Regions from separate parts of the Ideonella sp. P3_A4 genome, predicted to be linked through region 1. Evidence: predicted binding sites of a transcription regulator. Region 1 holds the regulator's gene; the other holds the start of a gene.
The links. The regulator FliA, encoded in region 1, starts transcription of late flagellar genes. The targets are predictions, from matches to a motif close to CTAAAGTTTNNNNNNNNNNNGCCGNTA.
Positions count from the first base shown of each region.

Region 1 (6,535 bases):
CGTCGGTCAGCGCCTGGTTCGCGCCCTTGTAGGGGACGTGCTGAATCGTGATGCCGGCGGTCTTCTGGAATTGCTCGCCGGTCAGATGCGCCACGGTGCCGTTGCCGGGCGACGCGAAGTTCAACTCGCCAGGCTTGGCCTTCGCCGCGGTCACCACGTCGGCCAAGGTCTTGAGTGGCGACGCGGCCGGTACCACGATGACCAGCGGCGCGGTGGCCATCAGGCCGATCGGCGTCAGGTCCTTCACCGGGTTGTAGGGCAGCTTGGCGTAGAGCGTCGGGTTGATCGCCAGGTTGCTGGTCTGTCCAAGCACGAGGGTGTAGCCGTCGGCTGGCGACTTGGCCACCGCGTCCACGCCCAGGTTGCCGCCGGCGCCGGGCTTGTTGTCGATCACGAAGGTCCAGCCGGTGCTGCTGGACACCTTCTGCGTCACCTCGCGGGCAATGATGTCGGTGCCGCCACCGGGCGGGAACGGAACCACCACGCGGATGGCTTTGGCGGGCCAGGCTTGGGCCAGCGCCGCGGCGCTGAAGAGGCTTGCTGCCACGGCGGCCAGAGTCGTTCGCATCACGTTCATGCTTGTCTCCATCACTTGAACCATGGGCTGGAGTATTGGCTTGCCGATAGATACAGTCCAATCAAAAGTTTCTTTTTATTCATTGATGGAGCTTTTGCAATGGACTTGCGAGACCTGCGTTACTTCGAGACCATTGCCGAGCTGGAACACATTGGCCGCGCCACCGAAAAGCTGCACCGAACGCAGCCGGCGTTGACCAGCTGCGTTCGCCGGCTGGAGCAGTCGTGCGGCGCACCGCTGCTCGAAAAGGCCGGCCGTGGCATTCGCCTCACGCCGGCCGGCAAGGTGCTGCTCAAGTGGGCCCGGCGCATGCGCTTCGACGCCGAAGACGCCAGGCGCGAAATCGGCGACATCGGCCGCGGGCTGTCGGGCCACATCCGCCTCGGCATCGTGCCGACTGCGTCGCAGTTCCTGTTGCCATTGGCGGCGAGGCAGCTGATCGTCGAGGCCCCGCAAGTGACGATCAAGACGGTGGTGGGTCTCGTCGACACGCTCAAGCCCATGCTGCGCAACGGCGACCTCGATCTGATGGTGGGCACCGAGACCACCGATGACGACGCCTTCGTGTCGCAGCGTCTGGCCGAGGACCACATCGTGGTGGCGGCCAGCGCGACCCATGCGACGCTGCAAGGAACGGCAGCGCTACGCGACCTGGTCGACCACCGGTGGGTGCTTCAGCCGCCTGGGGCGCCGACGCGCGACTGGCTCGATCACACGTTCGACAGGAAGCGCCTGCCGCGGCCCGTGGTGCAGATCGAGAGCACCATGCTTCTGACCTTGCCGGCATTGATCGCCGAAACCGGGCTGTTGAGCTTCATCTCACGCCGGCATCTCGAGGCGGCCGGTGACCGGTACCCGTTGCGAGAAGTGCGATTGAAGGAGACCACCATGCGCCGAAGACTGGTGGCCACCTACCGCGCGAGCAGCTACCTGTTGCCCGCCACCACGCGCCTCATCGCGTTGCTGGCTGAAGTCGGCAGCAAGGAGATGGCGGGATAGAGAGTGACGGGCGGAGCGACCGAATACCCCACAAACACCAACGCCTCCCGAAGGAGGCGTTGTGTTCGAGCGGAAGAACTCGTGCCGCCTGGTTTGCAGGCGGCACGGCCCGTCCTCGTCAGTCGTCGTTCAACAGGTCCAGCGGGCTGGAGATGGCCTTCTGGTAGGCCGCGAACACGTCGATGCGGCCGTAGCCGATCATGTTGTTGGGCCACGTCGTGGGCGAGGTGCCGCCGCAGGTCTGGTTCACCGGGTCGGTCACGCCGTCACGCTGCGCCGTCTTGCGGAACAGCTTCTCGACAGCGGCCGGGTTGCCCTTCAACGAGGGCACGGCCGACATCAGCAGGGCTGCGGCGCCGGCAACGTGCGGCGTGGCCATGCTGGTGCCGCTCATGGTCGTGTAGGTGTTCGGCGGGTAGGCCGAGAAGACGTTGACGCCAGGAGCGGAGACGTCGGGCTTGACACCCTTCACGTTGTTCACCGGGCCGCGGCTCGAGAAGCCTGCCAGCTTGTCGGCGCTGTCGGTTGCGCCGATCGTGAACGACAGCTGATAGATGGCCGGCGGGTCGGTGATCGTGCTGCAGTTCGGGCCGTCGTTGGCGGCCGCGGCGACGAACAGGATGCCGCCCTTGACGAGGTTGTTGACCGCTGCCTTGATTTCGGTGCCGACCGTGCAGCCTTCACCATCGGTGCAACCCCAGGAGTTGCTGATGATGTCCGGTGCCTTGTCCGGATCGGGGTTCTTGTTCTGCAGATCGGTCGGTGCCAGCATCCACTGCATGCACTCGATGTAGGTGGCCGGCGTGCCGTTGCCGGCGTTCATGTTGCGGCAGCCGATCCACTTCGCGCCGGGCGCGACGCCGACCTGGTGGGTGGCGTGGTCGTCGCCGGCGAAGGTGCCGGCGGTGTGGGTGCCATGGCCGTGGTCGTCACAAGGCTGCGGCGAGTTCGCCGGGCAGCTGCTGTTGGCGGTGTGGATGGCGTCGTGCCAGTTGTAGTTGTGGTCGGCGGTGCTGCCGTTCCAGCCGCGGTATTGCGACTTCAGCGCCGAGTGATCCCAGCGGTAGCCGGTGTCTTCGCCGGCGATGGTCACGCCTGCGCCCGTGACACCGGCGGCCCAGACCTGAGGTGCCTTGATCTTGTCGACGCCCCAGGCGATCGACTCGACGCCTGTCGGGGCTTCCGTCCGGCTGGCATCGCGCTGCGGCAACTGCACCTTGATGGACGGGTTCGGCTCGATGCGGCTGACTTCATCGCGAGCGGCCAGCGCCGCCATGTCGGCCGCCGAGAGCTTGGCGTAGACGACGTTGGCGATCCAGAACGCCTGGTATTCGATGCCGCGCGAATCCATCCAGGCACGCAGGCCGCCTTGCTGGGCATCGGCACGGTCGACCAGCGCATTGACCAGCGCGCGGCGCTTGGCCTTGTAGTCGGCACCCTGTGCGAGCGGCGCCACTGCTGGCGTCTTCTGGTCCTTGAGCACGATCAGTGCCTCGGCCCGCCCGTCGCGACGTGCTGCCGCGGCGAGATCGCCATTGATCTGCCCACCCCACGCCGCACCGCTGGCAATGGCCAGGGCGACCAGGGAAAGGCGGTGCAATCTGACGTTCGATTTGCTCATGACCTCGAATGCTCCTCAAAGTTGGGCGCTGGGATGGCGGCGCCCTTGCGCCGATGCAAGCGAGCGATTCTGCGCTCGGCATTGGTGCGAACAGGCCCCCTCGCTGATTCATGTTGAACATCGCGCCCCCCACGTCCATGGGGGGTACTCTCCCCAGTGGCACGACATGGCCGGCTAGCGCATCGGTCATGGCGACACGGGCGGTCAGCGAGACCGTGGCTTGAGCAGGTCGTAGCCACAGGTCAAAGGGTGGGCACGACCCAGAAACACCAACGCCTCCCGAAGGAGGCGTTGCTGACTGAGACCCTGAACTTAGCCGCGCTATCTCACCACTCGCGCAGCTTCACCCGCAGGCGGGCGATCGATTGGCTGTGCAGCTGGCACACACGCGATTCGGTCACGCCCAGCACGGCGGCGATTTCTTTCAAATTCATGTCGTGCTCGTAGTACATGCTCATCACGTACTGCTCACGCTCGGGCAGCTTCTTGATTGCTTCGACCAGCGCTTCGCGCATGCGGTGGTCTTGCAGCTGGGCCAGCGGGTTGCCGTCTTCGTTGGCCACGTGGCGGTCGAGGAACTCGTCGCCGCCTTCGTCACCCGACATGTCTTCCAGGTAGACCAGCTGGGTGCCGCGCACCTTGGTCAGCGTGTCTTGGTACTCGGTCAGCGTGACGCCCATTTCCTTGGCGATCTCGCTCTCCGCCGGGGCGCGGCCGAACGTCTGTTCCAGCTTGTGCACGGCGGTTTCGATTTCGCGCTGCTGGCGGCGGTTGCCGCGGCTCATCCAGTCGCTGCCGCGCAGCTCGTCGAGCATCGCGCCGCGGATGCGCTGGGTGGCGAAGGTTTCGAACTGCACACCCTGCTCGGTGTCGAAGCGGCCCATCGCGTCGTGCAGGCCGATCATGCCGACCTGGATCAGGTCGTCGATCTCCACGTTGGCCGGCAGTTTGGCGATCATCTGGTGCGCGAGGCGGCGCACCAGCGGGCTGTACTGCTTCAACATCGCATTGGCGTCGAGGCTTTGCATCGCGCTAGCGTCGAGGCGGCCGGTGGCGGTGTACATGGGCGGTCTCCGAGAGGAACGTGTTCGGGTCAGTAAGCGTGCAAGTCGTGACCCGCGCCGAGCGGGGCCACGCCGAAACCGGTGTCCGGCGTTTCGGGGTCGAGCAATTGGTTCGCGGCCAGGCGGGCGAGGGCCGGCGTGGCGAGCGAGGTCAGCGGGTCGCGCTTGTCGAGCCACACGGCTTCGCGCACCACAGCGCCGAGGAAGCTGTCGGCCGTTTCGGCCAGGCGCTCGGCAATGCGTTGCGCGGCCTTGGGCGCGCCGGCCATGCCGGTCAGCAGGTCAAAAGTCATCAGCCCGCTGCGCTGCGACAGCAGCTTCATCGAGGTGTAGGCGTCGGTCAGGCTGGCCGGGTCGAGCGTGGTGGTCAGCACGGTGCGCACTTCGCGCCGGCCGAGCAGGCGGACCAGGTCACGCGGGTTGGCGTGCAGCAGCAGCACATCGGCCTGCGGCGCGGCCGTCTCGACTGCGTTGAGCCAGGCTTCGCATGAGCCGCGGCTGTTGACATGGCGCAACGGCAGGCCCCGGGCAGCCAGGTATGACATGTTCGGGCCCAGCGATTCGATCGCTGCGGCGATGTCGATCTCGGCCATCGCGTTGGCACGCGGGGCGCTGTCGGCGGCGTCAATCACCAGGGCGTGCGCGCCCAGCTCGGTGAAGGCGCCGGCCAGCCGCTCGAGCAGGATCGGGGTGCAGTCCACGTGGGCGTTGAAGGCAATCGGCACCAGGCGCTGGCGGCGGCCGGAAGCGAACAGCCGGCGCAGGCCTTCAGCCTGGTCAACCGGGCCGGAGGCTTCGTCTTCGTTGGGGTAGGGCAGCGAGCGCATGGGGGTGTCGTCCAGTGCGTTCAGATGTGCAGCGAGGAGCCGCCGGCCGAGCGACCGCCACGGGTGGCGGTGGCGAACACCAGCTGCACGTCGTCGGCTTCGAGCTTCCAGGTCGGGCTGGTCGGGGCACGCAGCGCGCGTTGCACCAGGGCGTTGGGTGACAGGCGGTGCCAGTCTTCAGGCACGCGCTGGCCGTTGGCCACGCCCAGCACCTTCAGCTTGTGGCGGATCAGCGAGTCCAGCGCCGGGGCCAGCTTGACGGCTTCGTCGATCTTGCTCAGCACCACGCCCTTGCATTGGGCGGCGCGCCAGTTGGTAATCACCTCGTCGATCGTCTCGCCCTGGGCCGACGCGTCGACCACCAGCAGGCGCTGGATCGAGCGGTGGCTCAGCATGTCCAGCAGCTCGCGGGTGCGGCTGTCGCGCTGGGCCATGCCGGCGGTGTCGATCAGGACCATCTTCTTGCCCGACAGCAGTTCGAGCAGGTCTTCGAGCGAGGCGCGGTCGTGGGCGGTGTGGACCGGCACGCCGAGGATGCGGCCATAGGCGCGCAGTTGTTCGTGGGCGCCGACGCGGTAGGCGTCCAGCGTGATCAGGCCCAGGTTGGCGGCACCGTATTGCGTGGCGAAGGCGGCGGCCAGCTTGGCGGTGGTGGTGGTCTTGCCGACACCGGTGGAGCCGATCAGCGCGAACACGCCGCCTTGCTCTTCGAGTGCGGGTTCGACATCGCCGGCGTGCAGGTTGCGCTCCAGCACACCCGCGGCCCAGACGGCTTCGTCAGCGGCGTTGCCGGGCAGGGCGTCGACCAGCTTGCGGATCAGGCCGGGCGAGAAGCCGGCGTCGAGCAGCTTTTGCGCCAGCAGGGCCTGGCGCGGCTGGCGCTGCAGCTTTTCCATGAAGGCCAGAGCGCCGAAGCGGTCTTCGATCAGGCCCTTCATCGAGCGCAGCTCGTTCATCATGTCTTGCTGGTCGCGGCGGGCCGGGGCGTCTTCCAGCACCGGGGCGGCGGCCACGGTCGACAGCGAGGGCATCGCGAAATCCCGCGGCTCGGGGCGGGTGTCGCGCACGTCGTCGTGGCGCGGTTCCTGGGCACGCGGCATCGGGCGGCGGGCCGGGGCTTCGGGCGCGGCGGCGCGGGCCGGGGCACGCGGGGCGGGTTGAGCGGGCACGTGGTGGTCGGCGTGGACGCCGGCGCTGCCGATGTCGTCCTGGCCCATCGCGGCCTGGCGGCGCTTGAGCATGCGCTCACGCACATAGTCCTGGAACGACAGCGTGCTCATGGCCATCTGTTCGACGTCTTCTTGCACTTCGGCGACCGGGGCGGCGGCACGGCGGCCAGGGGCGGCAGCCGGTTGCGCGTTCTGGCGCTCGACACGGGCGGCCAGGCTTTCGCTGCGGGGTGCCGGGCGGGCGTTGCCGCGCGGGGCGCTGACCAACGGGGCCGCAT
Region 1 is NZ_JBFUGE010000097.1:9,057-15,591, forward strand. Features, by position in the region: gene AC1DYI_RS11775 (Bug family tripartite tricarboxylate transporter substrate binding protein) at 1-577, opposite strand, end outside; gene AC1DYI_RS11780 (LysR family transcriptional regulator) at 677-1,576, shown strand; gene AC1DYI_RS11785 (S8 family serine peptidase) at 1,695-3,176, opposite strand; gene AC1DYI_RS11790 (RNA polymerase sigma factor FliA) at 3,524-4,261, opposite strand; gene AC1DYI_RS11795 (P-loop NTPase family protein) at 4,291-5,088, opposite strand; gene flhF (flagellar biosynthesis protein FlhF) at 5,109-6,535, opposite strand, start outside.

Region 2 (4,690 bases), on a different contig from region 1:
CCTTCTTTTCGATCTCGCCGTTGCGCATCGCGCCGCGGGCCTGGGTGATCGACTCCATGTAGCCGTCGAACAGCAGGCTGATCAGCTTGTGGGGCGATGCGTCCTCGACACTGGTCTCCACACCCACCTGGCGGTAGGCGTTGTTCATGCCGCCGGAGCGGCCGAAGGGCGAAGCAAGTTGCGGGCTGTACATGGTGTCTTGGGTGGTAAATCTGTGTGACCGTCCCTTTGCTTATCGGCCCACATTTCACCCAGCTTGAGGCCGGCCAAGCCATCGAACTGGACGGGGTTTTCCGCCACTCATCGGCTCAAGAAAACCGGGCCTATTTGCTTGACATCCAAATGAAAAAAGCGCCCCGCAGGGCGCTTGCTTCAGGCMTGAACCAGGCGGCGGGTCAGCCCAGCGCCGCCAGCTGCTGCGTCACGTAAGACGACAAGGCGTTCAGCTTGGCCATCGAGGTGTCCAGCGCCTCGTACTGGGCGCGGAAACGCGCCTCGGTATGGGTCAACCGGTCTTCCATCTGGTCTTGCCGGTCGTCATTGCGCTTGACGTGCGACTCCAGGCTGGTTTGCAGCGTTTCCAGGCTGCCGTCTTCGCCCAGCACGGCCTTGCCCAGGTCCTTGAAACGGTCCATGAAGCCCGATGCGCCACTGTTGGCACCGTCGGTGGACAGCAGCTTGCGCAGCTCTTCCGGGTTGGCCAGCGCATCGTCCAGCTTGGAGGTCGCCGTGGTCAGCGAGCCGTCTTCCTTCATCGTGATGCCGATCTCGGACAGGCGGCTCCAGGCGCTGGAGGCGCTGCTGCCCTGGTTGATCACGCCGCGCAACTGCCATTGCAGGCCGATCGTCGTACGGTCGCCCTGCAGCGGGCCGCCGGTCTTGGTCGCGGCGTTGTATTTGGTCTGGTCCTTGATGTAGGCCGCCAGCTCGTTGAACGCGGTGACGAACTCGCCGATCGCGGTCTTCACCGCCTCGTTGTCGTTGGCCACGACCACTTCGACCGGGGTCGCGGTTTCCTTGGTCAGCGTCAGGGTCAGGTTGTCCGATACGCCGGTGAGGGTATTGGTCTTCGATTCGACGTCGATGCCGTTGACCTTGGCCTTGGCATTGCCCGCGGCCTGGTTCAGCGCCATCGGGGTGCCGACCACGGCAGCGTCATAGCCCAGCACCGACAAGCCGGTGGCGGCGTCGTTGTCGTCGACGTTTTCGGTGGCGGTGATCTTGAAGCCGTTCTCGGCGCCAGTGGCGTCGGAGCGGATCGACAGGCGGGCGCCGTTCGCGTCGTTGACGATCGTGGCCGTCACGCCGGCGCCGGCGCTGTTGATCTTGTCGCGGATGTCGGACAGGCTGGTGTCGTCCGAGCCGATGGTGATGGTCTTGGGGGATCCCCGTCCGGTGAACGTCGTGCCGTTCCAGGTGCCGAGCTCGATCTGCAAACTGCCGTCGCCCAGCTCACTGGACGAACTGGGCAGCGCGGTGGCGGTCGTGACGGTCTGGCTCGACGCCAGCTGCGACACGGTGACCGAGTAGCGGCCTGGCGACGCGCCGGTGGTCGTGCTGCCACTGACGATGGTGCCGTCGCTGGAGGTGGCCGTGGTCTGGCCCCACAGTGTGAGCGAGCTGATCGCGCCAGCCTTGTCGCTCATCGCGGAGACCAGGCTTTGCAGCTTGCCCACCGACGACAACTGGGTCTTGATGCTGGCAGTTTCGGCGGTGAGCAGTTCGACGGGCTTGCGCTCGACGCTCATCAGCGCCGAGATGATGCTTTCCGACTGCAGGCCGCTGCCGACCCCGAGGGAGCTGATGGTGGGCATGGTGGTCCTTGGATTCCTGTCGTGGTCTTCGGCCGTCTGGGCGGGAACTTAAGACCCTTTTCCGTTCCCGGGAATGAAAACGCGCCGCTCAGGCATCCCGGCGGCGCGCATCAGAAGCCAAAAGTGATCCGGGATCAGCCTTGCAGCAGACGCATCACCTGCTGCGGCAGCTGGTTGGCCTGAGCCACCATCGCGGTGCCGGCCTGTTGCAGGATCTGCGCTCGGCTCATCGCCGCGGTTTCAGCCGCGAAGTCCGCATCCATGATCCGGCTTCGGGCCGCCGCCTGGTTCTCGACCGACTGCTGCAGGTTCGAGATGATCGCGTCGAACCGGCTTTGCGTGGCGCCGAAGGTCGCCCGGGTGTTGTTGACGTTGTCGATCGCCAGGTCGATGTTGTCGATCACCGTCGCGATGTCGCCGACCGTGGCCGCTGCGTCGATCGCCGCCGAGGTGGCCGTGATCGCCGCGATGTCGGTCGCGGTGGTCAGGTTCTCGGTGGTGATGTCGATGATGTCGTCCGGGCCAGTGTTGGCGCCGATCTGGAAGGTCAGCGTCGTCGCGTCCGCGCCCAGGATGCGCTGGCCGTTGAAAGTCGTGCCGCCGAGCACTCGGCTGATTTCCGACTGCAGCTCGGTGAATTCCTTGTTCAGCGAGTCCTTGTCGGAGCTCGAGTTGGTCGCGTTGCGAGCCTGGATCGCCAGTTCGCGCATCCGCTGCAGGGCGTCGCCGACCTTGCTCAGCGCGCCTTCAGCGGTCTGCGCCAGCGAGATGCCGTCGTTGGCATTGCGGATCGCGACGTTCATGCCACGCACTTGGGCGTTCATGCGTTCGGCGATCGCGAGGCCCGCGGCGTCGTCCTTGGCTGAGTTGACACGCATGCCTGAGGACAGGCGCTGCATGGCCGTCGACAGCGCCGACTGCGAAGAATTCAGGTTGCGTTGCGCGTTGAGCGACGCAATGTTGGTGTTGATGGTCTGTGGCATGTGAGCACCTCGTTGAAACTCGACCGCGCCCGGCGAGAAGGCCGGCTATCCAGAAGAAGCGGCGAACAACCGCCCCTTCCATAAAGCCCGGCACCCTCACCGTCGAACAAGAGGCGCTTTCGGCGCCTCCGGTCTCGRCAGTGCTTGTCGGACCACGCCCCGATTTGCATTGGAGCGATGGAATGGATTCTGAAGAGGCTTGGGTGGTCGTAATGCCGGGAAATGAAGCCTGGAAAACCGCCATTTCCGACCCGTCAAAAGGCGAAGCCCCCGTCGGCGGGTGGCCGGCGGGGGCTTCGTGAGGTTTTGCTCACGCGGCCGGTGGGCCGCGGGTTGCGCTCTGCGCTTGAGGACCTTAGCGCAGCAGGCTCAGGACCTGCTGGGGCAGCTGGTTGGCCTGCGCGACCATCGCGCTGCCGGCCTGCTGCAGGATCTGCGCTCGGCTCATGTTCGCCGTTTCAGAGGCGAAGTCCGCGTCCATGATCCGGCTGCGGGCTGCGCTCTGGGCTTCCACCGCCTGCTGCAGGTTGGCGATGATCGCGTCGAAGCGGCCTTGCGTGGCGCCGAAGGTGGCGCGCTGGTCGTTGATCGTGTCGATCGCGGTGTCGATGTTGTCGATCACCGTCGCGATGTCGCCCGAGGTGGCGGTCGCATCGATCACGGCCGTCGAGCCCGTCACCGCGGTGATGTCGCTGTTGGCGGTCATGTTCTCGGACGTCAGCTGCACGGTGTCGTCGGCGGTCGTGTTGGCGCCGATTTGGAAGGTCATCGTCGTCGCGTCGGAGCCCAGCACCTTCTTGCCGTTGAAGCTGGTGCCGCCCAGCACGCGGGTGATTTCCGACTGCAGCTGGCCGAATTCCTTGTTCAGCGAATCCTTGTCCGAGCTGGAGTTCGTCGCGTTACGCGATTGAACCGCCAGTTCACGCATACGCTGCAGAGCGTCGCCGACCTTGCTCAGCGCGCCTTCAGCGGTCTGCGCCAGCGAGATGCCGTCGTTGGCGTTGCGGATCGCGACGTTCATGCCACGCACTTGGGCGTTCATGCGCTCGGCGATCGCCAGGCCGGCGGCGTCGTCCTTGGCCGAGTTGATACGCAGGCCCGAAGACAGGCGCTGCATCGAGGTCGACAGCGAGGATTGCGAGGCCGACAGGTTGCGCTGGGCGTTGAGCGAAGCGACGTTGGTGTTGATGGTTTGAGCCATGTTGAAACTCCTACAAGGGTTGCCAAAAATTTCCGGTTAAAGCACCGGCGTCTCTGCACGCAAATGCCGGGGCTCCTCCGGTCGGGCAACTCCACCTGGGTGCTGCCTGGCCCTTGGTCATCTCACCGGACCCAGGGTTTGCTTGTTTGCTCGCCCTGTGATTTGGGTATCGGAAACGTCTGGGGAAACCTTGAGAGTTTTTTTAGCTCCTGCGCCGAAGCCCCCCGTTTTCAGGAGGGCTTCGGTCGCGGCGCTGGGGCCTGGCGTAGCAGGCTCAGCGCCTGGGGCCCTTAGCGCAGCAGGCTCAGGACCTGCTGGGGCTGCTGGTTGGCCTGCGCAACCATCGCGCTGCCGGCCTGCTGCAGGATCTGCGCTCGGCTCATGTTCGCCGTTTCAGAGGCGAAGTCCGCGTCCATGATCCGGCTGCGGGCGGCGCTCTGCGATTCCACCGACTGCTGCAGGTTCGAGATGATCGCGTCGAAGCGGCCCTGGGCGGCACCGAAGGTGGCGCGCTGGTCGTTGATCGTGTCGATCGCGGTGTCGATGTTGTCGATCACCGTGGCGATGTCACCCGAAGTGGCGCTCGCGTCGATCACGGCCGTCGAGCCCGTCACCGCGGTGATGTCGCTGTTGGCGGTCATGTCTTCGGAGGTGATGTCCACGATGTCGTCGGCGGTCGTGTTGGCGCCGAT
Region 2 is NZ_JBFUGE010000298.1:761-5,450, reverse strand. Features, by position in the region: gene fliS (flagellar export chaperone FliS) at 1-193, opposite strand, end outside; gene fliD (flagellar filament capping protein FliD) at 396-1,814, opposite strand; gene AC1DYI_RS21915 (flagellin domain-containing protein) at 1,949-2,797, opposite strand; gene AC1DYI_RS21910 (flagellin domain-containing protein) at 3,153-3,998, opposite strand; gene AC1DYI_RS21905 (flagellin N-terminal helical domain-containing protein) at 4,289-4,690, opposite strand, start outside.
Region 2: the regulator FliA is predicted to act here: its motif matches at 1,841-1,867, upstream of fliD (flagellar filament capping protein FliD).